DNA from 2 places in the Halomonas sp. 7T genome. Region 2 is predicted to be linked to the other one. Evidence: predicted binding sites of a transcription regulator. Region 2 holds the regulator's gene; the other holds the start of a gene.
What was found. Region 2 encodes PhoB, which activates phosphate uptake and scavenging genes when phosphate is short. Its sites were predicted from a motif close to TGTCATANNNNTGTCANA; they were not measured.
Positions count from the first base shown of each region.

Region 1: a site for PhoB is predicted at 4,400-4,417, ahead of LOS15_RS11235 (Na/Pi symporter). Genes of this name have one in related genera too.

Region 1 is NZ_CP087112.1:2,399,715-2,415,144, forward strand. Features, by position in the region: gene guaA (glutamine-hydrolyzing GMP synthase) at 1-684, opposite strand, end outside; gene guaB (IMP dehydrogenase) at 783-2,252, opposite strand; gene LOS15_RS11230 (phosphate signaling complex PhoU family protein) at 2,407-3,093, opposite strand; gene LOS15_RS11235 (Na/Pi symporter) at 3,118-4,317, opposite strand; gene xseA (exodeoxyribonuclease VII large subunit) at 4,605-5,948, shown strand; gene LOS15_RS11245 (hypothetical protein) at 5,980-6,141, opposite strand; gene LOS15_RS11250 (SDR family oxidoreductase) at 6,557-7,411, shown strand; gene LOS15_RS11255 (alpha/beta fold hydrolase) at 7,429-8,313, opposite strand; gene LOS15_RS11260 (TetR/AcrR family transcriptional regulator) at 8,359-8,961, opposite strand; gene LOS15_RS11265 (efflux RND transporter periplasmic adaptor subunit) at 9,172-10,407, shown strand; gene LOS15_RS11270 (efflux RND transporter permease subunit) at 10,404-13,502, shown strand; gene LOS15_RS11275 (ATP-binding protein) at 13,502-14,932, shown strand; gene LOS15_RS11280 (response regulator) at 14,943-15,430, shown strand, end outside.
Region 2 is NZ_CP087112.1:3,101,971-3,117,400, reverse strand. Features, by position in the region: gene uvrD (DNA helicase II) at 47-2,245, shown strand; gene LOS15_RS14600 (TRAP transporter substrate-binding protein) at 2,379-3,467, shown strand; gene LOS15_RS14595 (acyl-CoA thioesterase) at 3,562-3,975, opposite strand; gene LOS15_RS14590 (PstS family phosphate ABC transporter substrate-binding protein) at 4,129-5,019, shown strand; gene LOS15_RS14585 (ABC transporter permease subunit) at 5,118-6,236, shown strand; gene pstA (phosphate ABC transporter permease PstA) at 6,233-7,651, shown strand; gene pstB (phosphate ABC transporter ATP-binding protein PstB) at 7,645-8,460, shown strand; gene phoU (phosphate signaling complex protein PhoU) at 8,491-9,216, shown strand; gene cysZ (sulfate transporter CysZ) at 9,287-10,009, shown strand; gene LOS15_RS14560 (hypothetical protein) at 10,298-10,612, opposite strand; gene phoR (phosphate regulon sensor histidine kinase PhoR) at 10,968-12,290, opposite strand; gene phoB (phosphate regulon transcriptional regulator PhoB) at 12,294-12,983, opposite strand; gene ubiA (4-hydroxybenzoate octaprenyltransferase) at 13,093-13,983, opposite strand; gene LOS15_RS14540 (chorismate--pyruvate lyase family protein) at 14,016-14,582, opposite strand; gene LOS15_RS14535 (NAD(P)/FAD-dependent oxidoreductase) at 14,670-15,430, shown strand, end outside.

The sequences.
Region 1 (15,430 bases), 700 kb from region 2:
GCGATCGCCTACTTGCTCGCGTACGCGCTGTACTTGGTCTTCGATGATTTGTGCCGGTGTCCACAGCTTTTCGGCACCGCAAATATCCAGCACGAAGTGCTCAAGAATGCGCTGGCCTTGCAGGGTGTGGGTCACTTCCGGGTGGAACTGTACGCCATAGAACTGCTTTTCTTCCCAGGCCATGGCGGCAATCGGGCAGCTCGGGGTAGAGGCCGTCACGGTGAAGGTGTCAGGTACTTGGGCGACTTTGTCACCGTGGCTCATCCACACATCCAGCAGCGCGTTGCCAGAAGCAGCGTCTACGTGGTCTTTAATGTCTTTGAACAGTGCGTTTTCAGCGTCGATTTGAATTTGGGCATAGCCAAATTCGCGCTGGTTAGAGCCTTCGACTTTACCGCCCAGCTGCTCGGCCATGGTTTGCATGCCATAGCAGATACCCAATACCGGCAGGCCCATTTCAAACACGCACTGTGGGGCACGCGGGGAATCCAGCTCGGTCACAGATTCCGGGCCACCGGCCAGGATGATGCCGTTAGGGTTGTATTCGCGAATCTCTTCCTCGGTGATATCGAAGGCGCGGATTTCAGAGAATACGCCGATTTCACGTACCCGGCGGGCGATCAGCTGGGTGTACTGGGAGCCGAAGTCGAGAATCAGAATCTTATGGGCGTGAATGTCACTCATGGCAGGGTCTCGGTTAAGCGGTGCGGGTGCCGCTGGTAAGGCCAAAAAGCAAGCGGCGAGCTGCAATGCTCGCCGCGCCATTTAATAAAACGTGCTGGTTAGCTCACCCGGTAGTTGGGAGCTTCTTTAGTGATCTGCACGTTATGAACGTGGGATTCGTTAAAGCCAGCGCTGGTAATTTGTACAAACTCCGGCTTGGTGCGCATTTCTTGGATATCGCGGCAGCCGGTGTAGCCCATGGAAGCGCGCAGCCCGCCCATCAGCTGGTGAACGATAGCGCCCATCATGCCTTTATAGGGTACGCGGCCTTCAATGCCTTCCGGCACCAGTTTCTCGGCGCCTTCGCTCTTGTCTTGGAAGTAGCGGTCGGCACTGCCCTGGTTCTGAGACATGGCGCCCATGGAGCCCATACCACGATAGGCTTTGTAGGTACGGCCTTGGTAAAGCTCAACTTCACCCGGCGCTTCTTCGGTACCGGCCAGCAGGCCACCCACCATCACCGCACTTGCGCCTGCGGCGATGGCTTTGGCTAGGTCACCTGAGAAGCGAATGCCGCCATCGGCGATCAGCGGAATATCGAATTCTTGCAGCGCTTCGGCCACGTTAGAAACCGCAGTGATTTGCGGTACGCCAACGCCTGCCACAATGCGCGTGGTGCAGATAGAGCCGGGGCCAATACCCACCTTAACGGCGTCTGCACCTGCTTCCGCCAGCGCTTTTGCGGCGGCGGCGGTGGCGATGTTGCCGCCAATCACTTGAATGTTGGGGAAGTTCTCTTTAATCCAGCGCACACGGTCGATAACACCTTTGGAGTGACCGTGGGCAGTATCCACAATAATCACATCCACACCGGCGTCGGCTAGGGCAGCAACGCGATCAGGCGTTTCGGGGCCGGTGCCAACGGCGGCGCCTACCAATAAGCGGCCATCGCTATCTTTAGCCGCCATCGGGTAGGTGCGGGCTTTTTCGATGTCTTGGAAAGTCACCAAACCGCGCAGGTGAAACTCGTCATCAACAATCAGCATTTTCTCAATGCGGTGTTCGCGCATTTTGGCTTTGCTGGTTTCAAGGTCGGTGCCTTCCTTGACGGTAATCAACCGCTCACGGGGGGTCATGATGTCCGCAACGCTGTCGCCGTGATTGGGCTGGAAGCGCATATCACGCTCGGTCACAATCCCGACCAGCGTTTCGCCTTCAACCACGGGAAAACCAGAGAAGCCGTTCTCACGCGCCATTGCCAGCAGGTCATCCAGCTTCGCCTTGGGGCTAACAGTGACCGGATCTTTTACAATCACGCTTTCGTGCTTTTTAACCTTACGCACTTCAGCGGCTTGCTGGCTCATGGCCATGCTCTTATGGATAATGCCAATGCCGCCTTCCTGAGCCATCGCAATTGCTAGACGCGCTTCGGTAACGGTGTCCATTGCAGCAGAAAGCAGCGGGATGTTGAGTGAAATATTGCGGGTCAGGCGGGTTTTGAGGCTGACATCCTTGGGCAGAATATCGGAGAAGCCGGGAACGAGGAGTACGTCATCGAACGTAAGTGCTTCTTGGGCCATACGTAGCATAGCGGCAACACCCTGATGGAAGAGGAAGTGGGGCGTGGAAAGTTAATCCCCTATTATAACGTTTGGAGGGGTGTACCAGCAATGCGATGGGAGCATATACAAAACAAGCAGCCCCCCTAAAGGGAGCTGCTTGTCTGTTTCAAGCTAGACGACGTTAATCCAGCGCGCGGTCGTCTTCTTCACTGGGGAAGTCCAGATCCTCCAAACGCCCGGTCACCGCCGTGGCGATATTGGCCAAGTGCGAAGAAACCCGCTTGTAGTGGCGCGCGAGCAGCGAGTACGCCACGGCTTCATGAAATTCAACCGCCTCTTCTTCACCCAGCAGCGCTTCAATGAGGTCATCGCAGATGCCGCCAATTTCGCGAGCGGCGGTGATGATGCGATGGGCCTGGGCTTCGTCTGAGTCCCGCGTAGCCGTGATCAACTCTTTAAACAGACCGGATAGACGCTCGGAGATCTTATCCAAGGGCTTCTGATAGCGATCAACATGAAAGCCCTCACTGTAGAAAGCGCCAACTTCAAAGACGTTTTTACAGTAATCGCCGATGCGCTCAGCATCTTTTGCAACGCTCATCAACGCCAGGCAGATAGAAACATCATGGCCGGGATTAACGGTCAGGTGGCGCAGTACTTTACGGCGGATAGAGCGCTCAAGCTCGTTGACCGCCACATCCCGCTGATAAAGCGGCTGGCGCACGTCTTCGGCCGGCACCGTGCTGTAAAGCACCTCGTTAGCACGTGCGAACATCCAGGCACCATGCTCCAGCATTTTGGTCAGATCCGCGTAGGCCTGATCAATGCTGGTTTCCGAGGTAAGCGCACTATAAAGCTGTTTGAACATGATAAACCCCTCGGTTGGCCGCGCTTAGCGCAGGCGCATGAACAATTCGGTTAAGGTAATGCCGACCACCGGCACCACCAGGAATACGCCTATCAGGAACATGAAGGCGTAGCGGATCTGCTTACCAGCCAAGCGGCCATACCACGTGGCAATACGCAGCGGGATCACCCTCAGCGGCCACCAAATAACCGTACCAGTTAAGTTAAAAATAACGTGAAACAGCGCCACCGTCATCGCCGCAGCGATAGGGTTAGCAGTCGCCGCCAGTACGCTGGTAATAGTGGTGCCCAGGTTAGCTCCCATCATAAAGGGTAGCACTCGGCGTAGGCGCACCACGCCCGCACCCGCCAGGGGCACCATCAGGCTGCTGGTAATAGAGCTAGACTGCACCAGCACCGTAGACACCACCCCGACACCGTAGGCCCGCGCATCGGTACGGAAGAAATAGGTACGGAAGAGGCCATCCATATGGCGCAGCAGCGCACCGCGCAGATTCTTCACCATAAAGACCAGCGCTGTGAACATCAGCAGCAGGCCCAACCCTGCGACGAACAGGCCCGCAGAGGCCACGCTAGGCATCAGAGCGTTACCTAGCCAACTGGCAACATCAACAATGGGGGCAGTGATTACCTTAATCGGACTACTGGGCTTGGCAACTTCCTCCAAGCCAATCAGGTCCGCTAACCAACCGGCTAGCCGTGTAAAGATGCCGTAACCATTCTCATGGAACATTCCCGTCAGCCACTCCACCGGGAAGACCAGCAAGACCGTGAGAATATTGAATAAGTCATGCATCAGCGCCGCAGTAAACGAGCGGCGGAAGTTACGTTTGATCCGCACGTTCGCCAGAGCCACGATGACGCCGGTAACGGCGGTGCCGATATTGGCGCCCATGATGGCGAAAACCGCCGTGCCCAGCGTCATTTCGCCGCTAGCCACCAAGGTGACAATCAGCGCCGACGTGAACGACGAGCTCTGCACGATCATGGTGACCAACACCCCAGCCATTAAGGCAATAAAGGGGTTCGCACCAAGCGCGAAGGCACGGGCTAACAGGTCGCTATCGCTACCGAACGTACCCAGGCCAGCGCCCAGTACGTTAAGTGCAGCCAAGAACAGGTAAAGGCACAGGCCGGCGTAAATACCGCGCAACCACGCGGGCACCTCACGCGGCACCTCGCGAGCTAGAGCAGGACGATCGGTTGAAGGTCCGAGATTCGACATAAGTGGTCTGCCGTGTTGGTGGACAATCTATGTATGACGCTTTGATGACAGTTTTGTGTCGGCGAGCAACTTAGCACGGTTATGTGACAATTTGATGACGAAAACAAAACAATCTAGTGAATAACCGAGGCACGGCGGTCTCTCCCTGCCCCCATTGCAAAGACCCTCTCGAAGACCAACGCGAAGACCGTCGCAAAGAGCATTGCTGATACACGTTATCGTATTGTCTAATGATCATCTCCCTTCATTGATGACCGCACTGCAAGCGTTGGATGACACCTGCCTCCATGACCGCCTCAAACAGCACTATCTTCTCAGTCAGCGAACTCAACCTCAAGGCGCGCAAGGCGCTAGAGCGAGACATGGGCGAAGTATGGGTCGAGGGCGAGCTGTCTAACGTTTCTCGCCCTGCGTCGGGGCATATCTACTTCACACTTAAAGATGATCGCGCGCAAATACGCTGCGCGCTGTTTCGTCAGCGGGCGCGGTTTGTAGCCGCCCCCATGCGCGATGGCGACCAGGTCAAACTACGCGGGCGCGTATCGTTATTTGAGCCGCGGGGCGACTATCAATTAATTGCCGAAGCGGTGCAGGCAGCGGGCCTAGGCGAACTGCTAGCTGCCTTTGAGCGTCTGAAAGCGCAGCTGGAAGGTGAAGGCGTGTTTGCCAATACCCGCCCCCTGCCCTTTCCGCCTCGCAAAATTTTGATTTTAAGCTCTGCCAGCGGCGCGGCCATTCGCGATGTACTGGCCGTGTTTGAAGCACGCTGGCCGTTGGCGGATGTGACGCTAATTCCAGTGCCTGTTCAAGGGGCTGATGCGGCACCGGCGATGATTTCGGCGTTGGGCCTGTTAAACCGCCAAACACGCCTCGACCCCGAGCAGGATATCGTGCTGCTGACTCGTGGTGGCGGCAGCCTTGAAGACCTATGGGCTTTCAATAATGAACATCTCGCCCGGGCGATTTTTCACTCCCGCTTGCCGGTGATGTCGGCGGTGGGCCACGAAGTGGATGTCACCCTAGCGGATTTTGCGGCGGATATGCGCGCTCCAACCCCTTCCGCCGCCGCCGAGCGCTTAGTGCCCGACCAAAAGACCCTGAAGCGCCAGCTGGAACAGGCGGAAAACCGCCTGCACCGCGCCATGCAGTCACGCTTAGAGCGCGACAGCCAACGCCTAGATACCCTACGCGCCCGCCTACGCCACCCCGGCGAGCAGCTCAACCGCCAGCGTCAACACCTCACCGCCCTTACACAGCGGCTGCAGCGCGCGATGCAGCACATACTCCTCCAGCAACACGCCCGCGTCACGCAATTAGAACGGCGTTTAGCCAGCCAGGATATGGCACGGCTGTATCGCGCTGAGCAGGAGCGCCTATTCAGCTTACAGCGCCGCTTGGGCAGTGCCATGCAGCGCGCCGTGGAAGTACGGCAAATGCGCCTCAATAGCGCCGCCCGTGAATTAAACGCGGTTAGTCCGCTTGCGGTATTAGGGCGCGGCTACGCCATCGCCCAGGACGAAAAAGGCCACATTATTCGTCGCGCAGACGACACCGCCCCTGGCCAAAAGCTCTCGCTACGGCTAGGTGAAGGAAAACTCAGCGTGGAAGTAAAACGGCGCTACAAAAAGTAGCGCCGCGAATGTTGGGCTAGCCAACACACATCTATTTGCGATCTTTCTTGTCGGATGAATCGCCGTCGCTATCGGGATTAACATGATGCGTATCCGGCATCGGATTGGCGTCGTCGTGATGGTCATCACGCTGGTCTTTCTTAGGGTCGTCTTTATCGGGGTGCGCACTTGCGGCAGAAAATTCGCTGTTCATATTACCTCCTACTCCATGGTGGTAGTCATAGGGTAGCGGTGTAGATGGAACGTTAAACAACCTCCACTACGAACCACAGCCTAAGAGCTAACCGTGATTATCAATTAGCTCTGCTCACTATAGTCGCTCTTCTCTTTCTTGCCATTTCCCATCCCGGCAAGGCAATCAGTTGCTACCCCACCCGCCTGATTAAAAAATATTAAAAATATCATTAGCTTTTACTAACAGCGCTGCAGAAAACAACAACTATCAGGGTTTTAAATAAGACTTATAACGTGTGGCGATACCTTGCCCTTGGCGGTTAGTCAGTTCGTGTTTGCCCTTCAGCAAACGCCTGGACTACGTTGAAATTGGACAGGCACCAGAAAGCACGGGTGCCCGTTGAACCAATGTGCTAACAAAGGAGTGACCGCACATGAGCAAACAGCAACAGCCACCCCAGCATCAAACCAAGCAGCCAGGCGACGAGCACGCTATGCATCCCGAACCGGAATACATCCGCGATAGCTACCGAGGCGCTGAAAAGTTGCAGGATAAAGTCGCGATTATTACCGGCGGTGACAGCGGCATTGGCCGTGCGGTGGCAGTGCACTTCGCCCGGGAAGGCGCCGACAGCGTGATTGTGCACTTAAAAGAGGATAAAGATGCCGAAGCAACCAAACGACTGGTGGAAGCGGAAGGCCGCCGCTGCCTGGTACTAAAAGGCGATGTGGCAGAGCCCAGTTTTTGCCGTGAAATAGTAGAGCGAACGCTGCAAGCGTTTGGCAAGCTGAACATTGTCATTAATAACGCTGCCGAGCAGTACGATTGGGAAGATATAACCGATATTCCTGACGACCAACTGCTGCGCACGTTTCAAACCAATCTATTCAGTCATTTTTACTTAACAAAAGCAGCGCTGCCTCATTTAAGCGAGGGCGATACCATTATCGCCACGTCTTCCATTAACGCGTTTAAAGGCAACGATACGTTAATTGACTACACCGCTACCAAAGGGGCCGTTCAAGGGTTAGTGCGCTCGCTGGCAATCTCGTTGATAGATCGGGGCATTCGTGTCAACGCCGTGGCGCCTGGGCCCGTGTGGACGCCGCTCATTCCGGCAAGCTTTGATAAAGAGAAAGTCGCCGCGTTTGGTAATCAAGTGCCTATGAAACGTCCCGGCCAGCCCAGCGAAATGGGGCCAGCCTATGTGTACCTCGCCAGTGAGGAGTCATCCTACATGAGCGGCCAAACGCTGCACCTAAATGGCGGGGTTATCCTGAATACCTAACGGTGAAGAGGCACGGCTTAACGCGCTTCCAGCAGAAACGGCAGCGCCTCATCCAGCAGGATATCGGGTATCTCTTCGGCGATGTAGTGGCCGCACGGGAGTGCTTTGCCTTCCACCTGGGTCGCTACTTTGCGCCATTCGGCAAGCGCATCAAAACACGCCTCTATCGCCCCTTCGACCCCCCACATCACGTTTAATGGGCAGGTAAGTTTAACGCCAGCGTCTATATCTGCTTGATCGTGAATCAAATCAATACTGGCGCTGGCGCGGTAATCACCGCAAATACCCGTTGCGGCGCCAGGAAGCAAAAGGCAGCGCTCGTACTCCGCGAGCGCTTCTGAGGCGAAAGGCGCCATGCCTGCACTGCGCGCCCCCATCACGCTTTTTAAATACTGGGCGGGGTCACTGTTAATCAGCATTTCCGGCAGCGGTTGGGGACGAATGAGAAAAAACCAGTGCCAGTAGGCGCGCGCAAAGGCTTCGGTAGTGCCGCGATACATGGCCAGGGTGGGGGCAATGTCCAACAGCACCATACGCTCAACGCGCTCCGCGTGGTCTATGCCCAAGCGATGGGCCACCCGCGCCCCGCGGTCGTGGGCCAGTACCTTAAAGCGCTCAAAACCCAACGCGCTCATTAACGCAGCCATGTCGTTAGCCATGGTGCGCTTGGCGTAGTTGAGGTGCTCTGGGTCGTCGTCGGGTTTAGCGCTATCGCCGTAACCACGTAGGTCCGCCGCCACAACGGTGAAGTGCTGGGCCAGGGTAGCCGCCACGTTATGCCAAATCACATGGGTTTGCGGGTGACCGTGAAGCAGCAGTAGCCCAGGGCCGCTACCGCCCAGGCGAAAGGCAATATCCACGCCATTAACCTGGCGCGTGTGCTTCTCAAACCCTTTAAACATACTTTCACCCCACTGCATGCTCTAACGTGGCTGTGCCAGAGATGTTTAAGCGCTGATGGGCGACTCTGCCTTTAATACCTGCTCGAACAAAATCGCCTCAAAGTGCTCCATCGGTGCGACAGATTTGAGCGTTTTAGCGCGTAAAATCGCGCCTTCCCAACCAGAAAGCACAAAGCTCGCCAGGGCGTCTGGCGCAATCGTCGTACTGACGGCGCCTTCGGCTTGGGCATCGCGCAGGCAGGTCACCAGGCGTTTTTCCCAGCGCTGGAACACAAGGTTAAGCGCATCGCGGAAGGTATCGCTCTGGCCGGAAAGCTCTTGCCCCAGATTGCCAATTAAACAGCCGGTTGTATGATCGCATTCGCGCATGTGCGCACGGCCAGCGGCAAAATAACGGCGCAGCCGCTCTAACGGCGGTAAGGTGGCGTCTTCAAGCAGCATGGCCAAGTTATCATCGTACTCTGTGGCAAAGCGCTCTATCACCGCCAAGCCAAAATCTTCCTTGCTGGAGAAGTAGTGATAAAACGAGCCTTTGGGCACACCGCAGGATTTTAGAACGGCATTAATACCCGTCGCGTTATAGCCCTGTTGGGCAATAAGTGCAGCGCCAGTTTCAATTAACTTATCGCGGGTCGCGGTGTTTTTTATCATGTGACGTAGACCAGTAGTCTAATGATGTTCAAATACAGTGAGCGGTCGTTCTTTTTACGACGCTATTAGGTAACGCCATGCCGGGCAAGCGTGTTGCACATAAATTGCACATTACTTACCTAATCGCTGCTTAGGAATCGTAGATGCTAGCATGATACGCCTAATGACCTGGAACTTTCGCCCCTAGCCAACGGATGACGCCCGTTAATGACCCCTTCTCGCTATTACGCTTCACTTCAACAAGGCCGCATTCATTTCGGCGCCCTAGCCGCGCTGCTGGTATTCGCCGGCGGGCTGGCGCTGGCCTGGTGGATTATTAGCCAGCCGCCCCGCATTGAACGGCGCCCACCGCCGCCAACACCACCGCCGGTGGTGGATGTCATCAGCGTAGAAGAGCGCCTCCAAGCGCCGCAACTCAGCGGTTTTGGCCGGGTAGAGGCAGAAAAATCCACCCTATTGGCCAGCCGCGTTGCTGGCCAGCTGGAACGTTTTGGGCAAGGCGTCCTCCCCGGCCAAGTGGTGGAGCAGGATGCCCCCCTGGTATATATCGACCAAGCAGACCTACAGCTAGCGCTTGAAGACGCTGAGGCGCAGCTGGCTAACGCCCAAGCGCTGCTCGCCTTAGAACAGGCGGAACAGCAGCGCGCCCGCAGTGAATATGAATCCTTTGGTCGCCAGCTTTCCGCTGAGCGCCGCGCCTTGGTACTGCGCGAGCCCCAGCTGCGTCAGGCCCAGGCGCAGCTTACCCAGGCACGCGTAGCGCGTGATCAGGCGGCATTAAATTTAGAGCGCGCTACATTAAAAGCGCCCTGGCGGGCCATGATTCAAGACCGCTTAGTCGGCGCAGGCAGCCTGCTCAGCCAAGGCACGGAAGTGCTTAGCTTGGTGGGGGTTGAGCAGTTTTGGGTACGCGCCTCGCTACCTGGGGAGACCCTGGCGTGGCTACAGCCGGGCGACACCGTGACGCTGACCAGCCAAGGCTGGCCAGAAGGCGCCTCACGGGAAGGCCGTCTGCTATCAATACTGCCCAACCTGGAGGAGAACGGTTTACAAGCGCAGCTGCTAATCGCGGTGGATGATCCTCTCGCCCTTGAAAGTGACACTCTTGAGAACAGCGCTCTTGAAAACAACACCCCCGCCCTGCGCCTGGGCGATGTGGTGCGTATTCGCTACCACACCACGGCTATGGAAACGCTGATTGCCCTGCCCTCTGCGGCGCTGCGCCCTGGCGAGCAGGTGTGGTGGGTTGATGAGGATGAGCGCTTACGCAGCACCACCATTACGTTGGCCTACCGCGGCCAGGAAGAGGCGCTGGTACGCAGTGGCCTAGAGGCAGGCCAGCGCGTCGTGGTGGCCGGGCTTGCCCAGCCACGCGAAGGCCAGCAGGTACGGATACGCCAGCGAGGCGACACCCCTGCACGTGATGATGGAGCCACCCAATGACCCGCCGCGGCCCGCTGGCATGGATGGTCGACCACGGTGTAGCGCCCAACCTGCTGATGGTGCTGTTTATTGTTGGCGGCCTCTTTGCGTCTTTCGCGATCAAAAAAGAGGTCTTTCCTGAGTTTGAGACGGAAATTGTCCAAGTCACCATTAGCTACCCCGGCGCGACCCCGGAAGATGTCGAACAGAGCCTGCTTCTGCCTGTAGAAGCGGCCATTGCCAACGTTGAAGGCATTGATGAACTCACCGCCAGCGCCAGCGAAGGCAGCGCCAGCGTGCGCGCAACCCTAACCGATGGCGTCGACGTTATGCGCGCCTATCAGGATATCCAGCAGGCAGTGAACGCGATTACCACCCTGCCCAGCGCCGCCGACCCACCGCGCTTCACCCTGGCGGGCCGCTCGCGCAGCGTGGTCAGCCTGCAGGTCTATGGCACGGTGGGTTTAGCAGCGCTCCACGACGCCGCAGAGGACGTGCGCGCCGAGCTTCAGGCCACCAGCGGCATCTCTCGTGTCGAGCTCTCCGGCAACCGAGATCGCGAAATTCAGGTGCACCTGGACGACGAAGCCATTGAACGCTATGGATTGGATCACCAGCAGTTAGCCAGCCGCATCGCCGCTGAAGCGCTGGACTTAGCCAGTGGCCAGCTCACCACCGCCGAAGGCGAGTGGCTAATCCGCTATCAAGGGCGGCGTAACAGCGCCACTGAATTCGCTGAACTGCCCATCCTCACCACCCCGCAGGGTGCTCACGTTGTGTTGGGCGATATAGCCCGCGTGAGCGAAGGCTTTGCCGAAACCGACCGCGAGGAGTTCTACAACGGCCTGCCGGGGCTTTCAGTGGATGTTTACCAGGTGGGCACGCAAACCCCCACCAGCCTTTCCACAGCCGTGCATGACGAGCTTGAGCGGCTGCGCACGACGCTGCCAGAAGGCGTGAGCCTGGACGTGTCCCGAGACAGCTCTGTGGTATACCAAGACCGCCTTAGCCTACTGTTGAAAAACGCCTGGATGGGCCTAGCGCTTGTCATGATCCTGATGGCGCTGTTTCTGGAAGCACGGCTGGCGTTTTGGGTAACGCTGGGTATACCCACCGCGTTTTTAGGCGCCATGCTGTTCCTGCCATGGGTGGGCGTCTCCTTGAACCTCATGTCGATGTTCGCTTTTATTATTGCGCTCGGCATTGTGGTAGATGACGCCATTATGGTGGGTGAAAACATCTACAGCTACCGCGAGGAGGGCTACTCGCTGCGCGATGCGGCGGTGAAGGGCGCGGGGGAAATCGCAGTGCCACTCACCTTTGCCATCCTATCTAATATTGTGGCGTTTTTGCCGCTGCTGTTTTTACCCGGTTTTTTAGGGCTAATTTTCGCCACGGTGCCGGTGGTGGTGATTACCGTGTTCTTAATCTCCTGGGTGGAAGCGCTGTTTATTCTTCCCGCCCACCTTGCCCACAGCCGAAAGCCGCGCCAAACACCGGCGTGGCAGCGCCCCCTTGAAGCGGTGCGTCAGCGCATGCAGGGTGGCTTGCACCACTTCACCTACCAGCAGTTCGAGCCATTTTTGCAACGCGCACTCAACCAGCGCCTGCTCTCAGTAGCGCTCGGGGTGGCGATACTCTCGATAGCCCTGGCCTGGGCAATGAGTGGTCGGCTGGGGTTTTCACTCATGCCACGCGTGGAGTCCGACCAAGTGCAAGCCAGCGTGACGCTTCCCATTGGTAGCCACATCAGCATTAGCCGAGAACTTAGCCAGCAGCTGCTCAACGCCGCTGAGCAGCTTAGCGAGCGTGAAGAGACCCTCAGCTTTAGCAGTTCGCGCAGCCGCCTGGACGGTGAAAGCCTTTCGGTGCGTTTGGATATCGCCAGAGAGAGTCTGGACGCCTGGCCGCCTTCCCGTATTGCCGGGGAGTGGCGGGAGCTCACCGGCGATTTAGTCGGCGCACAGTCCGTCCGTTTTGAGTCTGACGTGGGTGGCCCTGGCAGCGGTGCGGCGCTGAGCCTGCGCCTCTCTCATCCCGACACCTTGGTGTTGGAAGCCGCCGCCACCCGGCTGGCAGAGCTGCTGGGAGAGTACGGGTTAACCGATATCGACAGCGGCTTAGGCGATGGCAAGCCGCAGCTTGAAATGCGCCTTTCCGCCGAAGGGCGGGCGCTGGGCTTAACCGGCAGCGACTTGGCCCAGGCGCTGCGCGGCCCCCTACAAGGCGCCACCGCCGTTGAGCAGTTTATAGGTCGGCGGGAAGTCAGCGTGGAAGTCCGCCTACCCGAGCAGGCGCGCGATAGCTTAAACGAGCTATATCGCCTGCCCATACGCACCCCAGACGGGCTCAGCGTACCGCTATCACGGGTCGCCGATATCACCCTCAGTCAGGCGTCCAGCAGTTTGCAGCGTATTGATGGCCGCCGGATTATCACCGTGACCGCCGATACGGAAGGCGATGGGTCGATTAACCAAGTGCTTGCCACCCTTCAAGAGGACGTTTTCCCCACCCTCAGCAATACGTGGCCGGGGCTTGAGGTCAGCATGGGCGGGCGCCAGCAGGACACCGCTGACAACTTAGCCACCCTACGTACCGCGATGTGGTTAATGCTCGCAGCGCTCTATGCACTGCTCGCTATTCCGTTTAGAAGCTACCTGCAGCCGCTGCTGGTACTCGCCGCCATTCCCTTTGGCATTGTGGGTGCCGTGGCTGGGCATATGATTATGGGCTTTGGGCTTTCGATTATCAGCCTGTTAGGCATGCTGGCGCTCTCAGGCGTGGTCATTAACGATGCTCTGGTATTAATCGACTACGCTAACCGCAAGCGCCGCGAAGGCATGGCCCCACGAGAAGCCATTGTGGCCGCCGCGACGCGGCGTCTACGGCCGATTATGATGACCACGTTAACGACCTTTTTAGGCCTTGCCCCGATGATCCTTGAAACCTCCCGCCAAGCACGCTTTATGATCCCTATGGCGATTTCGCTGGGGTTTGGCATGCTGTTTGCCACGGTTATCCTGCTGGTGCTGGTGCCCTGCCTTTACCTTGGCCTTGAGAATCTGCGCGAACGACTGAGCAAGCCACACTCGCCAAGCCCAGAAGGAGCACGCTGATGGCACGGCTCGCGTTATTGCGCCAGTGGCAGCCTTCGCGGCTCGGGTTAAAGTTGTTTGTGGTGATTTTGAGCGTCAACGTCGCCATTGCGGCCAGCATATTTCTGGCGGTCTCCTACAGCATCGATCGCGGCTTTTTAGATTACCTGAACCAAGCCCAGGAGCGTCGGGCGACACTGCTCGCCGATGGGCTGATTACCCGTTGGGAAACCCAAGGCAGCTGGGAGTGGCTGGAACAGTCCCCGGAACGCTGGCCGTTTATTGTGCGTTTCGAGCTTGGCCAGGAGCACCGCGACCGCCCCTCCTCGCTGGGCGAAGCGAGTGATTTTGCCCTACGCGACGCAGAGGGCAATGACGTTATCGCACCGAGCGGCCGTCGCCTTGGCCCGAGTGAGTGGCGCTGGCTCACGCTCTATAGCGACATGACGGGCAACGGCGATAACCACGCCATTGGCGCTCTTGGGTTTCGACCGCCGCAGCATATGATGGAGCGGATGGAGAGCCGCTTTTTAGAGCGCCAGCAACGCAATCTAGTGGTTATTGTGGTCTCACTGGTGCTGGCATCCTTACTGCTGGCGGGAGGAATCTCCTGGTGGTTAGGCCGACGAACCCGCGCCTTAGCGGGCGCCACTCTGCGACTCACCGAAGGGGATTACCACACTCGCCTAGCGGTTAAGGGCCGGGATGAACTTTCTCGCCTCGCGCGGGACTTCAACGTACTAGCGGCCACCCTGGAGGCCAGCCGTGACGCCCGGGCGCGCTGGGTTTCCGATACGGCTCACGAACTGCGTACGCCGCTGGCGGTGCTGCGCGGTGAAATTGAAGCGATGCAGGACGGTATTCGCCCTCTCGACCAGGAGAACCTTGCCTCGTTAGCCCAGGAGGTCGCCCAGCTTGAGCGGTTAGTGACCGACCTGCGCCTGCTCTCCCAAAGCGATGCAGGCGCGCTGGATATTCAGCTCGCGCCCATGAACCTGAGCGAATGCTTGAGCGGCCGCTTAAGCGATGCCGACCGCTGGCTTGAGGAGAGCCGCTTGACGCTGATTACCCACATAAGCCCTGAGGTAATGATTCGCGGTGATGCCCAGCGTCTGCGCCAGCTGTGGAGTAACCTGCTCGATAACAGCTGCGCCTATACGCAGCCCCCTGGCGAATTACAGGTCACCCTAAGCGTCGCGAATAAGCACGCGGTGATCGAATGGCAGGACAGCGCTCCGGGCGTACCTGAGAGCGAGCTTACGCGACTCACCGAGCGCCTTTACCGCGTTGAAGGTTCGCGCAACCGCGCCAGCGGCGGTAGTGGCTTAGGGCTTTCCATTGCCAGCGCGCTGGTGAGTGCCCATGGCGGTACGCTGGAGGCCAGCGCTTCGCCCTTGGGCGGTCTAAAGTGGACGCTGCGCTTCCCTCTATTAACGTCTACCCCTATCTAGCGAGCTGACGATGACCTCACAAGATACGCCTCCCACCCGCTCATTACTGATTGTTGAAGATGAGCCGAAAATTGCCCGACTAATGGCCGACTACTTAACCAGCCACAGCTTCGACACCACCATCATTAGTCATGGCGACGACGTTATGCCGTGGTTAAGCCAGCATGTTCCGGCCCTGGTGCTGCTGGACGTTATGCTGCCGGGTAAAGATGGCTTAACGCTCTGCCGAGAAATTCGCCAGCAGTGGCCAACGCTGCCGATTATTATGGTCACCGCCAAAGTAGAAGAGGTCGACCGCCTGCTAGGGCTGGAACTGGGTGCCGATGACTATATTTGCAAACCGTTTAGCCCCCGCGAAGTAGTCGCCCGGGTGAAGGCCGTGCTACGCCGCAGCCAAGCGGCCGTTGAGCCGACAGAGGCGGGGGGCCAAGCGCCCGTCACGCTGGATGAAGAGGGCTGGCAGGCATTGGCCCACGGCCAGGATCTCGGCCTGACTGC
Region 2 (15,430 bases):
GGCTGTGCTAAACTGGCTGCCCATTTTTGAACCGGCAGCGGCTACTATGGATGACGTCACGGCGATTCTTGATCAGCTCAACCCCGCCCAGCGGGAGGCGGTTAGCGCCCCCCAGGGCAACCTACTGGTACTGGCTGGGGCTGGCTCCGGTAAAACCCGCGTGCTGGTTCATCGCATTGCCTGGCTGATGCAGGCCGAAGGGCTTTCGCCCTACGCGCTGCTGGCGGTCACGTTTACCAATAAAGCGGCGCGGGAAATGCGCACGCGCCTTGAGGCGCTGCTGGGTATTTCCATGCGCCATGTGTGGGTCGGCACGTTCCACTCCATTGCGCACCGGCTGCTGCGCACCCACTGGCAAGACGCCCGCCTGCCTCAGCACTTTCAAATTATTGATTCCGACGACCAGCTCCGTCTAATCAAGCGGCTGCTCAAAGATTACTCGATTGACGATGAGCGCTTCCCGCCCCGCCAGGTGCAGGGGTTTATCTCTGGCTGCAAAGAAGAGGGCTTACGCCCTTTCCAGGTCAATGTCGACGGCGATGCGTACCTGGGCCAGATGGTTGAACTTTACGAACGCTACCAGCTCACCTGCGAGCGCGGCGGGCTGGTGGATTTCGGTGAACTGCTGCTGAGAAGCCTGGAGTTACTGCGCGATAACCCAGCGCTGTTACGGCACTACCAGGAACGCTTTGGCCATGTCCTAGTGGACGAGTTTCAGGACACCAACACGCTACAGTATGCGTGGCTGAAGCTACTCACCGGCATGAAAACGCCGATGACTGCCGTCGGTGATGACGATCAGTCCATCTACGGCTGGCGCGGTGCCAAAGTGGAGAATATCCGTCGCTTTGAAGAAGAGTTCCCTAACACCCACACCGTGCGTCTAGAGCAGAACTATCGCTCTACCAGCGCAATTCTAGAAGCCGCTAATACGCTGATTAGCCATAACAGCGAGCGGCTAGGTAAAAACCTGTGGACCGATGGCGTCGAGGGCGAACCGATTTCCGTCTATGCCGGGTTTAACGACCTGGAAGAAGCTCGCTATATCGTCGATACCATCAAAGAGAAGGTCGATGACGGTTTTAATCGCCGAGACGTGGCGATTCTTTATCGCTCTAACGCCCAGTCGCGGCTGCTAGAAGAGACGCTAATACGCCAAGGCATGCCCTACCGTATCTACGGCGGCCACCGCTTCTACGAGCGCTTAGAGATCAAAAATGCCCTGGCGTATTTACGTCTGTTGCTCAACCGCGACGACGATGCCTCCCTAGAGCGGGTGATCAACGTACCTACCCGGGGCATCGGCACCCGCACAGTGGAAATTGTTCGCCACCGTGCCCGGGAGCAAAGCGTGCCGCTTTGGCAGGCACTCCATGATGCGATCAACGACGGTACGTTAAAGGGCCGTGCCGCCAATGCGGTGCAAGCCTTCGCCAACCTGATCGAGCAGTTGGATAACGATGCCGCCGGGCTGCCCCTGCACGAAATTATCGACCATGTCACCGCACACACCGGCTTAATCGAGCACCATAAAAGCGAGCGTGGCGAGAAAGGCCAGGCGCGGGTGGAAAACTTAGAAGAGCTGGTCACCGCCGCTCGCGCCTTTACCCACGGCGACGCCTTTGAAACCCCGGAAGCGGGCGAAGGTATGGCAGCGCTGGAAGCGTTTCTTTCTGAAGCAGCACTCAACGCAGGCGACCACGAAGCGGAGGAGTTTGAGGATAGCGTTCAGCTCATGACGCTGCACTCGGCAAAAGGGCTGGAGTTTCCGGTGGTGTTTATCGCGGGCGTGGAGGAGGGACTGTTCCCACATAAGATGTCGCTGGAAGAGCCTGGCAGACTCGAAGAAGAGCGGCGTCTCTGCTACGTGGGCGTTACCCGTGCCATGCAAAAGCTCTACCTCACCCACGCCGAAACCCGCCGCCTGCACGGCAAAGAGGTGTTTCCGCGCCCGTCGCGCTTTTTACGCGAACTTCCCCCCCACTTGCTGGAAGAAGTACGCCTGCGCGGGCATATTTCCCGCCCCGTCACCGCCTCCCGCCCCTCCTTTGCCCAACAAAGCATTGAGAGTGACGGTGACCTGCCCAGCCTGCACGTCGGCCAACGGGTGGAACACCCAGTATTCGGCGAAGGGATTATTTTAAACGCCGAAGGCGAAGGCGCCCGCGCCCGGGTGCAGGTCAGCTTTGAAGGCAATGGCATTAAGTGGTTAGTGCTGGGGTTTGCGAAGCTAACGCCGCTTTAAGCGCAAGCGCCCCTTCCGTCGTTGAGGGCAATGGCTTGCCGATTAAAACGGGGTTAGCGCATACTGGCAAACGGACACGGTGCTTTTAGCACGTTGACAAAAATATCCTATAATTTCCGGAGTCTTGCTCATTATGCAACGCCGCAACTTTCTTAAAGCCGCCGGCCTTGGTGCCGCCGGTGTCGCTGCCGCCCCGTTTGTTTCCACCGCCAGCGCTAACGAAACCTACACCTGGGATATGGTGACCTCCTGGCCGAAAAACTTTCCCGCACTCGGTACCGGCGCGAACGACTTCGCCCGTCGGGTAGAACAGCTCTCTAATGGCCGTATGCGTATCCGCGTACATGGTGCGGGTGAGCTTGTGCCAGCGCTGGAAGTGTTTGATGCTGTCGCTGCAGGCACCGCTGAAATGGGCCACTCCGCCGCTTATTACTGGCGCGGAAAAGTCGCTGCCTCGCAGTTTTTCACTGCTGTGCCGTTCGGCATGAATACCACTGAAATGAATGCCTGGTTATACCACGGCGGCGGCCAAGAACTGTGGGATGAGATTTACGCCAACCACAACCTTAAGCCCTTTGCAGTCGGTAATACAGGCACCCAGATGGCGGGCTGGTTTAAAAAAGAAATTAACTCCCTGGCCGATATGCAGGGCCTACGCCTGCGTTTGCCGGGGCTGGCGGGCGAAGCAATGAACGGCATTGGGGTCACTACCGTTAACATGCCCGGTTCAGAAATCTTTACCTCGCTACAAACCGGCGTACTGGACGCTGCCGACTGGGTAGGCCCTTATAACGATATGGCGTTTGGCCTGCACCAAGTGGCGGATTACTACTACACATCGGTGTGGAACGAGCCGACCGCCGTACTAGAAGGCACCGTTAACCTGGACGCCTGGAACGCCCTACCCGAAGATCTTCAGGACGTTATCCGCGAAGCGGCACGCGCTTCTAACCTTGCCATGATCAGCGAATTCGCCTATCGCAACGCGCAAGCGCTGGAAACACTGGTTGACGAGCATGGTGTGCAGCTGCGCACCTTCCCCGAGGACGTCATGGCTGCACTTTATGAATCCTCCAAAGAAGCGATTCAGCGCCAGGTAGACGGCGACGAGGAGTCGCGCCGTGTTTGGGAGTCGTATTCAGCGTTCCAGGAAGTGCTGCGCCCGTTTAGCGATGTGGGTGAATACGCTTACTTGAGAAGCCGCGCAGAGCTCAATACGTAGTCGCTTTCAACAAGCGAGGACACCTTAAGCGGGCATTGCCTTCTTAAGCATAAAGGGCGCCACGGCGCCCTTTTCGATATGCAGCGGCGGACGCTTAGCTGTGTACTGCGCGAATCCGGCCGTTTTCATCCAGCGCCACCATCACAAAGCGCGCTTCGGTGACTTTCTGACGCTCTTCAATATGGCGGCCATGGGGCGGACGCACCCATACCTCCACATCAATTTTGATTGAGCTGTGGCCAATGTCCTGAACTTGGGTATACACACTCACCATCGACCCGACGCGTACCGGGCTTAAAAAATCCATCGCTTCAATGGCAACGGTTGCGTTTCGCCCTCCGGCTTCACGACCTGCGGCAAGCTCTGCGGCTTGATCCATCAGATTAACGAGCCAGCCACCAGGAATATCGCCGTAGAGATTGGTATCTTGTCGAGAAGCCAGTAGCTTTAACGTGAGCTGCCCTTGGGGCGCAGGCACGTCATCCAAATCAGAATCCAACGGTGTCATAAGGTCGTCGCTTTGTAAGTTTATTGTTGTGATGTTGCTGCATCGCAACAGAGTGGTATTAGTTAATCACAAGAGGAAAGACGTTTGAAGGGTAACGCTTTATGTCTTGGGAAGAAATATCGCCTGCGCTTAGCATTGCTAGGAACACTCCTCATGGCCGTCCAGATAGCCTGGGGGCAGCCTACAGCGCCCACCCTTACCAGCGGTACGCTAGGGGCAGTGGGGTCTGACACCATGGCGGGGCTGGTGTTACGCTGGGGAGAAGCGCTCACCGCTCGCCACCCTGAAATCAACCTGCAGTTTCAAGCGGGCGGTTCGGCCAGTGCGCCCACGGCGCTGATCGCAGGCACTACGCGCCTTGGCCCCATGTCCAGACCAATGTCTGCGACTGAACGCCAGCAGTTTATCGACCGCTATGGCTACCCGCCCCTAGAGCTTCGCGTAGCGCGGGATGCACTGGTGGTGGTGGTGCATCGCCATAACCCGCTTGACGCGTTAACCCGCCAACAGGTCGATGCTATTTTTTCGACCAGCCTCGCGTGTGGGGCCACACGCCCGATCAGGCGTTGGGAAACGTTACTTGAGACCGCGCAATGGCCTTATGGTCACATTGCGTTGCATGGGCGCAATCTTGCCTCAGGCACCCATGGGTTGTTTCAACAGCAAGCGCTGTGTAACGGACGGTTCCGGGTCGATATCAGCGAGCACCCTGGCTCATCCGCCGTGGTTGCCGCCGTGGGCGAGTCACCTAATGCCATGGGCTATGCGGGCTACAACCACCTCACCCCGATGGTAAAGGCACTCCCGCTTGCCGACCAGCATGGCAACACGCTGGCACCGACTGAATCATCGATTCAGCGCGACGATTACCCCTTCTCTCGCGATCTTTATCTCTACGTTAATTTACCGCCGGGGGAGTCATTACCCGCCGCTGAGCAGGCGTTTATCGCGCTGATTATGTCGCCAGAGGGTCAGGCAATTGTCCGCGCCTCGGGGTTTGTACCGCTGCCGCCGGAGGATCTGAATGCCCAACAGCCGTGGTAGCTACTGTCATTTAACTGTCATAAAAATGTTTTAGGGTAAGGAAACTCCACCATGCATGTTTATTTTAGCGATGGCACCCGCTGCTCTATGATGTCGACATGACTCCTCCTCGGCTACCCCGTGTTTATCTGCCGCTGCGCCAGCTTCAAGACCGTATTGCCACCGGGCTCATCACCGCCGGGGGCATTGGGGTGCTATTGGCGATTCTCGCCATTGGCGTTTTCCTACTATGGGAAACGCTGCCGCTGCTAGCGCTAGGCGATACGTTCGCGCTTAGTAAACTGTCGCCGCTGGCATGGGGCACCTTAAAAGCCGCGCTCGCCGCGATGCTGTTTGCCACACCGATTGCGTTGGGCGCCGCGATCTACTCAGCGCTGTTTATGTCGGTACGATTGCGCAGTCGGCTAAAACCCGCATTAGAGCTTATGGAGGCCGTGCCGGGTGTCGTAGTGGGCTTTATTGCGGGGTTAGTGCTAGCCCCCTGGGTAGAGCGCCACTTAGCGAGCGCTCTGCTGCTCATCGCATGGCTGCCCTTTAGCGCTCTATTAGCGGGCGCTTTGTGGCACGTTGCCGCCGCTCGGCTGCGCCAGCGTTTGCCGCACTCCTGGGCAGGGTTATGGTTAATTCCATGGCTTGTGAGCATGGTCGCCGTAGCGCTATGGCTCGCGCCACTGCTGGAACAGCACCTGTTAGGGGGCGACCTACGCCGCTTGCTCGACCAGCGCTACGGCATGGATTACGCCACACGCAACGCGCTTATCGTCGGTATCGCCATGGGGTTTGCCGTCATACCAAGTATTTATGCGCTAGCCGAAGATGCGCTCGCTGACATCCCGCCGACTCTGATGGAGGGCGCGCAAGCACTGGGCGCAAGCCGATGGCAGGCGCTCTGGAAAGTAGCGCTGCCCACCGCGAGTCCCGGCATTTTTTCAGCGGTGATGATTGGCGCAGGCCGCGCCGTGGGTGAAACCATGATCGTACTCATGGCGAGCGGTAATACGGCGCTGTTTAGCGCCAGTCCCTTTGAGGGATTGCGCTCGCTCTCCGCCGCCATTGCCATTGAACTGCCCGAGGCAACCCCCGGGGGGCTTACCTACCATCTGCTGATTTTGGCAGCGCTTGCGCTATTCATCTTTACATTTTTAGTGAATACCCTGGCAGAAACAGTGCGCCAGCGCCTACGCCGCCGTTACCACCGGCTGGGAGGCAAGCAATGACGCCACTTTCCGAACAGAGTAAGCGGCCGGTGAGCTGGTTAAACGATGGGCTTTGGCCATGGTTATGTGCCGCCTGCGTGGCGCTTTCACTACTCATGTTAGCGGCGCTGCTGACCCTGCTTGCTACACGCGGCTTGGGCCACTTCTGGCCCGCCGCCTTGGAGGAGGTCACGCTCTCCTCAGGTGAAACCGTTATCGGCCAGCCAGTACGCGAAACGCCACTGCCGCTAAACGCAGGCATGGAGCGGCTCTATTTCACCGGCAACAGTGATATCACCGGGGCTAACTGGCGCTGGATAAATATTGAGGAGATCGTCGAACAAGCGACGCCAAACGATCTGATCCGCCTGGAGCGCACCCCGTGGGGCGATTTTATTGGCCGTTTAGTGGCCGTAGAGAGTGATGACCAGCGCTTAACTGGACAGGCGGCTGAGGACTACATCCTTGCGTCGCTTTCACAACCCGCGAGCCAGCGAAGCAGCAGCGAGTTACTGCTGATAACCGCAGGTGGCCAAACGCTGCGCCAGCCGCTTGCCAGTGTTCGTCATATTCAGGCCCCTAACGCGATGAGCTGGGGGCAAAAAACCACTGCCTGGGGGCAAAATGTTTGGCGCTTTTTAAGCGAAGGGCCGCGGGCTGCCAACACTGGCGGCGGCGTGTGGCCGGCTATTTTTGGCACTGTGCTGATGGTGATTTTAATGTCAGTGATTGTGACCCCATTTGGCGTGCTCGCGGCGATTTATCTCAATGAGATCGCTCACCAAAATCGGCTTACTCACCTCGTGCGCATTGGCGTGCGCAACCTGGCCGGTGTGCCGTCTATTGTGTATGGGGTCTTTGGTCTTGGGGTATTCGTTTACGGCATTGGCGGCTCTATTGATCAGTGGTTCTTTAGTGACGAATTACCCTCGCCCACCTTCGGCACCGGCGGGCTGTTATGGGCTTCTCTGACCCTCGCGCTATTAACTCTGCCGGTGGTGATTGTGGCAACGGAAGAGGGGTTAGCGCGCATCCCCGACGCCCAGCGCGAAGGTGCCGTGGCGCTCGGTGCGACACGCCTGGAAATGTTAACCCGAGTGGTGCTGCCTATGGCTACCCCGGCGATGCTCACCGGGGTGATATTAGCCATCGCCCGGGCCGCCGGGGAAGTAGCCCCCTTAATGCTGGTAGGCGTTGCCAAACTAGCGCCGCAAATGCCGCTGGATGGTGATTTCCCCTATTTACACCTTGAGCGCAAGTTTATGCACCTTGGCTATCATTTATTTGATACGGCGTTTCACGGGGAAGATGTTCAAGCCGCCATCCCGCTGGTTTACGCCACGGCGTTACTGTTAGTACTGATTGTGCTGGTGCTTAACCTAACTGCCATATTTCTGCGTCATTATTTAAGGCGTCAACGAGGAAACGAATGCTAGCGTCCTTAACGTCTGCCCAAGCAACACACGCTCCAGTGACTACGTTTGCGCCTGAGCAGTGCTGCCTAAGCATTAACCAGTTTAACCTCGCCTATGCGGGGAAGCCTGCATTGCGACAGTTGACGCTCGACGTGCCTCGCCATCGTGTGACCGCGTTTATCGGCCCCTCTGGTTGTGGCAAATCCACCCTGCTCAGGGCAATTAATCGACTCCATGACCTCAACGAATCCGTTTCTCATAGCGGGCATATCTCGCTTGAAGGGCAGGATATTCATGCTCCTCAAATGAACGTCACTGAGCTGAGGCGGCGAGTGGGCATGGTATTTCAAACGCCTAACCCGTTTCCAATGTCGATTTATGAAAATGTCGCCTTTGGGCTGCGTTTGCAGCGCCGTTTACCTAAGCGTAAGCGGGACGACATTATTGAGTGGGCGTTGACGTCTGCCGCGCTATGGGACGAGGTGAAAGACCAGCTGCACCGCTCAGCGTGGCAGCTCTCCGGCGGGCAGCAGCAGCGTTTAGTGATTGCCCGCACGCTGGCCGTACAGCCCGACGTATTACTCTTGGATGAGCCAGCCTCGGCGCTGGACCCCATCTCAACACTTAAAGTAGAAGAGCTGATCCGTAATCTTAAATCGCAGCTTACCTTGGTGCTGGTTACTCATAATATGCAGCAGGCCGCGCGGGTTTCCGACTACACGGCGTTTATGCAGCACGGCGAACTGGTTGAGTTCGGCTTAACCGACCAAGTGTTCACTAACCCGCGTTTACAACGCACTGAAAATTACATCACCGGCCGCATCACCTAGGCCCCAACGACATCCCGTCAGGAGTGCGCAATGGACATTAATAGCGAAACCCACAGCCAGCATATTTCTCGTCAGTTCAACCAAGAACTTGAAGAGCTAAAAACCCACCTGATGGCCATGGGCGGTTTGGTGGAGAAGCAGGTGCAAGATGCGGTTTATGCGCTGCTTGAAGGCGACAGTCATCTCGCCGAAAAAGTGCGTGATAACGACCGCCAGGTCAACGACCTGCAGCTACAAATAGATGACGAATGCACCCGCGTACTGGCACGCCGTCAACCAGCAGCTTCTGATCTTCGCTTGGTGCTGGCGGTTATTCGCGCTACCTCAGACCTTGAACGGATCGGCGATGAAGCCAGCAAAATTGCCCGTAACGCGATGCTATTAAGTGAAAGCAATGGCAGTGTTCGCGGCCTGGTAGAAGTGCGCCACATCAGTGAACACGTGCGTAAGATGCTGCGCGATGCATTAACAGCCTTTGCTCGCTTTGATACCGAGCTTGCCATGCAGGTCGTGCGTGAAGACGAACTTGTTGATGACGAGTACGGTAGCGCCATGCGTTCGTTAATGACCTTTATGATGGAAGATTCCCGCTCAATTAGCTCAGTGCTTAGCATTATGTGGGTGCTACGTGCCCTAGAGCGCGTAGGCGACCACGCCAACAACCTCGCCGAGTATGTCGTCTACCTTGTTAAAGGGCTGGATATTCGCCATACCGACCTCGATAGCATCGACCAGGAAGCGCTTAAAAAGTCTTGACCTCCCCCTAAATACCTCCTGCAATACGCCCAAATGCTCTGTTTGGGCGCATTGTTAAGGAGTCAACAGGTTGAATGCATTAACCGCACTACGTCGAGGCACCTATTTGGTGTATCAAAAGGGTCTACGGCGCTATATTTTCCTTCCTCTTCTGGTCAATCTGGCGGTGTATGCCAGTATGCTTAGCTGGGTGGTTAACCGCTTTTCTGGCTGGCTAAATAGCGCAATGACCATGGTGCCTAGCTGGCTTGAGTGGTTATCTTGGTTAATTTGGCCATTGTTTTTCGTCAGCCTGCTATTAGTCGTATTTTTCACCTTCACGCTCGTCACTCACCTGATCGCTGCGCCGTTTTACGGCTTTTTGGCCGCCAAGGTAGAGCAGCAAGTCACTGGCCGCGCACCGTTAGATGACCGCGGGCTGGCAAAAACGGCGATTGATGCCGTGGGACGCGAGCTGGTGAAGTTAGGCTACATCCTGCCCCGCGCAGCAGCGCTGTTCGTCGTGAGCTGGGTTCCTGGGCTTAACCTACTGTCGCCTCTCTTATGGGCACTTTTTTCCGCCTGGATAATGGCCATCACCTATTTGGATTACCCAATGGACAACAATAAGATAACGTTTCGAGATATGCGCCACCGGCTTTCGCAGCGCTGGTGGCCAAGCCTGACCTATGGCGGATGGGTAACCGTTGTCACCTGGATTCCCTTGGCAAACTTATTCTTAATTCCCGGCGCAGTCGCAGGCGCCGTTTTGATGTGGGACCACCACTACCGTGGCTCACTCACTGCTGGATAAGTAAGAGTTGAACCATCCACACTTTTTAGATACCCACAAAAACGAGACCCCGCCGTGGCGGGGTCTTGATAACTCTTAATTCGAGCGATACCTGACGTTAGCTTCCTATCCTTTTGCGGGACTCCAACCTTGGAATTAACCCTGACTAACGTATTAATCGTCGCTAGATTCACTCCTTGAACCAGTGAGCATCCTTGCTTAGGACATCCTTGCCCCTTATATGCTCATTCCTTAGCGTAAGAGTTATCTACAACTTTGTAAAACAATGTTATTGATTAAAATTATCAATTACGACGCACTATTTTCTTCAACAAGCTCTTCTGGCGTGTACTCTTCATCACCGCTCATGTCGTCAGAATCAGGCTCATCAACAACGTCTGGACCTTGAGTGCCGTGATCGGTCGTTAGATCTTCAGTGTCGTAGTTGCCTGCATTCGCATTGTCTTGTGAATGATTATCTAATGGCTGCTCATCAGCTGTAATGCCTTGGTTCTGATCAATTGATGAATTTTCAGTAGTGTCGGCGAATGCTAGCGGGCTAGCCATCAAGCCAAAAGATACACCTAAAATACCAGCTTTCTTGAGTAGTTCCATGGACATCATATTCCGTCTCCTCGATCGCTGTTTGATACCGCTAAATTTAAGGAAGAGTGCCATATAGGCTTACCAGTTCCAGCGGTTATCTTCCTTACCAAGATAACTGCATCACCTGTGCCACTTTGCCAAAAAAAATAATAAAATCATAAAATACAAATACTTATTATTTTTTATAATGTCTTTTTGACCGCTCGGAAAGCACGCTTAAAACCGCAAAAGTGACTAAAAATGACACATGCGCAGGGTTTGACCATTCTTAGCAGTCAAACTGACACACTTATACAAAAATTGTTCATCAAGGCGGGGCGACTGTGAAAGCAAATAGACGATGAGGGTAAATAGCGTGGCAAGCACCGTCGAATTAGCGGGCCAAGACCCGAGTGGCAGGAAATACGCAGCGAAACCTCGCGCCCTCACCAGGCCGGGAGACGATGTGCAGCTGGGCGTCATGGCGTAGCAGCACATGCTTAACAATGGCTAGACCCAAGCCAGTGCCGCCAGTCGCCGTGCTGCGCCCTTTATCAACCCGGTAGAAACGTTCGGTCAGCCGAGGGATATGGACAGGGTCAATCCCCTCACCATTATCTTCCACCGCGATGCAGGCGCATCCATTCTCTTGTGTGGTCCAGCTTAGGGTTATTTGACTCCCTGTCGGTGTGTAGCGAACAGCATTAAACGCAAGATTAGAAATAGCGCTGCGAATTTCCTGCTCACTGCCCACTAGCTGCGCCTCTCCCTCAATGCGCACGTCGATATTATGCAGCAGGCTACTTGCAGCATGCCCCCCTTGCTGCTGGCTGGAAAGCGCCACGGCATCCTGACGAATGCTCTCAAGTAACGGCCCAACGGCAAACGGCTGGTGATCTTTTCCACCTTGGTCAATTTCTAACCGTGAGAGCAGCAGCAAATCATTGACCAAGCTCTGCATGCGTTTGGTTTGCGCCTCCATTTGCCCAATTCCACGGCCTAAGCGCGGTGGTAACTGGTCGCTTAAATCACTGTATGTTTCCAAATAGCCGGAAAGTACGGTTAGCGGTGTGCGTAACTCATGGGAGACGTTGGCGACAAAGTCGCGACGCATCTGCTCCAGGCGATGCAGGCGGGTAATGTCTCGCGCCATGACGAGCCGCTCATCGTCGCCATAAAGGGTAATTTGATACTGTAAAATTCGGCGCTCATCAATGGGCGAGGTCAGTGTCAAGGGTTCGCCATACTCATTGGCATTGAAATAGCTGATAAAGCGCGGGTCACGTAGCAAGTTCGTAATATGTTGCCCACGGTCATGGGCGGTTTGTAGACCCAGCATTTCTGCAGCGGCGCTATTCCACCACTCTAAGTCACCGTGGCGGTCCAGCATGACAACGCTGTCACGCATCGCTTCTGAGGATTCTTGAATACGCGCAAGGGTCGCCCGCAGGCGTGCCTGCGTAATACGCTGGCTCTTTTGGTAGCGGTAGAGACGATCAAATAGCTCGCCCCACATACCGCGTGCCGAGGGTGGCTCATCTTGGGGATGCAACGTTAGCCATTGAAACAGCGCCCGCAGCTGGCGAAGGTGATAAAACAAACACACCGCCAGCCCTGTAGCCAGCCCCAGCCCGGGCGCGCCTAACGCCCAGCCTAGCAAAACCCCTAGAGTCGCCAGCCAAGCAATTCGCCACAGTTCTCGCCCCCAGAGTCGCACGCGTTACACCCGTGCGGAGAAGCGATACCCAGTACCTCGCACTGTTTGGATAAGGTTTTGGTGGGCTTCGCCCAGGGCTTTACGCAAACGGCGGATGTGTACATCAACGGTGCGCTCTTCAACGTACACATTGCCACCCCAAACCTGATCAAGCAGCTGGCTGCGGGTATAGGCGCGCTCTTGGTGGGTCATAAAAAACTGCAACAGGCGATACTCGGTGGGACCCATTTCTAGCGCTTCACCATGCGCACTGACTCGGTGACTCACCGGGTCGAGCAGCAGGCCGTTAATTTCAATAGGGTCTTCAACACCCCTGGGGGTCGTGCGTCGCAGTACGGCTTTTAAGCGGGCCACCAGCTCACGCGGTGAAAACGGCTTGGTGATGTAGTCGTCAGCGCCCGCTTCAAGACCTTGAATCTTATTATCCTCTTCCCCCTTGGCAGTGAGCATAATAATCGGGATTTCAGCGGTTGCTTCTTCGCGTTTGAGCCGCCTTGCAAGCTCGATACCGCTGGTGCCGGGCATCATCCAATCCAGTAGCAGCAGATCGGGTTGATGGTCGACCACCATTGCATGGGCATCTTGGGCGTTATCCGCTTCAAGCACGTGATAGTCAGCCATTTCCAGCGCCACTGCGATCATTTCGCGAATCGGCGCCTCATCATCGACAATCAAAACGGTCTTGGCGGTCATTCCTAGGCCTCACGGTGTGCAATGGAACTAGCTCATAGAAAACAGTTCAATGAAATATCTGTGACGATAACACCATGACTTGGTGACAATTTTATGACAAGCACCATATTTAGCCAGTGATTGGCCACCAGCTCAGGGCAATACCGGCAAAAATAAGCAGCCCCGACCAGTAATTATTCAGAAATGCCTGGAAGCAGCCATCACGCTCACGGTGCGCAATTAGCCGCTGCTGATGGGCAAACGTCGCTGCCATCGCGACTAGCCCCAGCCAGAAAAAACCGCCTAACCCTACGCGTAGCCCGACCCAGGCTAACAGCGCCAGCGTGGCGAGTTGTAGCAAGCCAATGATTAATCGATCAGCATCTCCGAACAGCACCGCTGTTGATTTAATACCGATTTTTAAGTCATCGTCGCGGTCAACCATGGCGTACTGGGTATCGTAGGCCACGGTCCACAATACGTTGGCGAAAAACAGCAACCACGCCTCAAGGGGCACGCTCCCCAGCACGGCGCCAAACGCCATGGGTATCGCCCAGGAGAAAGCCGCCCCTAGCACCACTTGGGGAAAGTGGGTGTAGCGCTTCATAAAGGGGTAAATAAACGCCAGTGCTAAGCCGCCAATAGAGAGCAAGACGGTAAACCCGTTGGTAAGCAGCACCAGAATAAACGCAGCCGCTACTAGCCCAACGAACAGCAGCTGCGCTTCGGTTTCGCTGATGCGACCGGTGGCAAGCGGCCGGTGCTTAGTGCGCTTCACATGGCCATCAAAATGGCGATCCGCGTAATCGTTTACCACGCAGCCCGCCGCGCGCATCACGTAAACACCAGCAATAAAGATCAGCAATACATCGCGCCCAGGCACCCCCTCTGCCGCAATCCACAGCGCCCATAGGGTTGGCCACATCAATAGCCAGGTGCCAATCGGCCTATCCAGGCGCATCAGCTGTAAAAAATCCGCCACCCGAGCCCACCCCGTTGGCCGCAACAGAGAACGATCCATGCTTACCTCACGAAAAAAGATGCCGTCTTAGCCTAGCGCGAAGGCAGGCCAAGATCATCCGCCATAGTGGATAAAAAATACTCTTGAACCAGTAGTGAAAGCCCGCTGTGCTGAAAAACCGAGCGCCGCCCCCAAACGCCGGCCACCGTAGGCGCACAGAGGTGATGGGCAAAGCGGGGCCAGTGTTTAGTGGCATACAAAGGGCCGCGCACTAAATCAGGCTGGCGAAACAGCCAACTGCCTAACGAACGCTCGCCAAGCCCCTCTAGGCCTTTCCCCTGCAGTTGGGTGAGCGGTGCCACCGAGCGGGCAACGACCCAAGGTGTATCGTCCACACAGAGCGCGACTTCCCTCAGCCATGCATAGCGGCGTGGTTCAATACCCAAGGCCAGCGCCTCATCCCGCTGGGGCAAACCAATGGTTTGGCGTACTAAACGCACTCGAAACGGCTTGTCGCCTGCCGCCGCCGTGAGACGCGCCGTTAACGAGTCAGTAGACGCCACCCAGTGCTGCCAGGGCGCACTCATCGAAGGGCGCAGCGCATTAACGGGTAGCCAGTGCACAAACGGCTGGGTTTGCCGTAAAACTGGAGCCTTCACCGGATTCTCCAAGGCAGTCAAAAAAGTGGGCGGTAGTGTAACATGGTGCTCTCACAGGCTTTTGTTCCACCGACTTTTGGTGACTGCATGCCCCCATCGTCTCAACAAGGTACCGCTCCCCCCCACGCAGCGCTGGTGATTATTGGCACCGGCATGGCGGGCGTTGGCTTAGCCCGCGCGCTGCGCCGCCAGGGAGATACGCGCACTATCACGCTAGTTAGCGCTGACAGCGGCGATGACTACAGCAAGCCGCTGCTCTCCACCGGCTTTGCTAAGCGCTTAAGCCCCGATAAACTCGCCCAGCGCAACGCGCATGCGCTTGCCGATGAGCTAAACGCCCAGGTAGTTACCCACACCCAGGTCACACAACTGGATGTGGATAACCAAACGATACGGCTGAGTAACGGCCAAGCGCTTGGCTATGACGACGTGGTATTAGCCACAGGCGCGGCTCCACGTACGCCGTTTCGTATACCTAACGCGCTGGCTGAGCGTTGTTTTACCGTCAATGACTTAGATGACTATCGCCGCCTCCACGGGACGCTCACAAAACCTACCCGCGTCGCGATTATTGGCGCTGGCCTCGTAGGCTGTGAATTCGCCAATGACCTCCGCGCGGGCGGGCATCACGTCACTATCATTGCGCCTGAGAGCGCCCCGCTGCCGCGCCTGCTTCCCGAGCCGTTAGGTGTTGCACTGGCCGATGCTTTTCAAGCAGCGGGCATTCACTTAGCGCTGGGGCGCACCTTAGAAACCCTGTCTCCAGATGCCTACAACGCGCTGGCGCTGCAACTGGACAATGGCGAGCGCCACACGGTGGATATTGCGCTGTTAGCCACCGGCTTGGC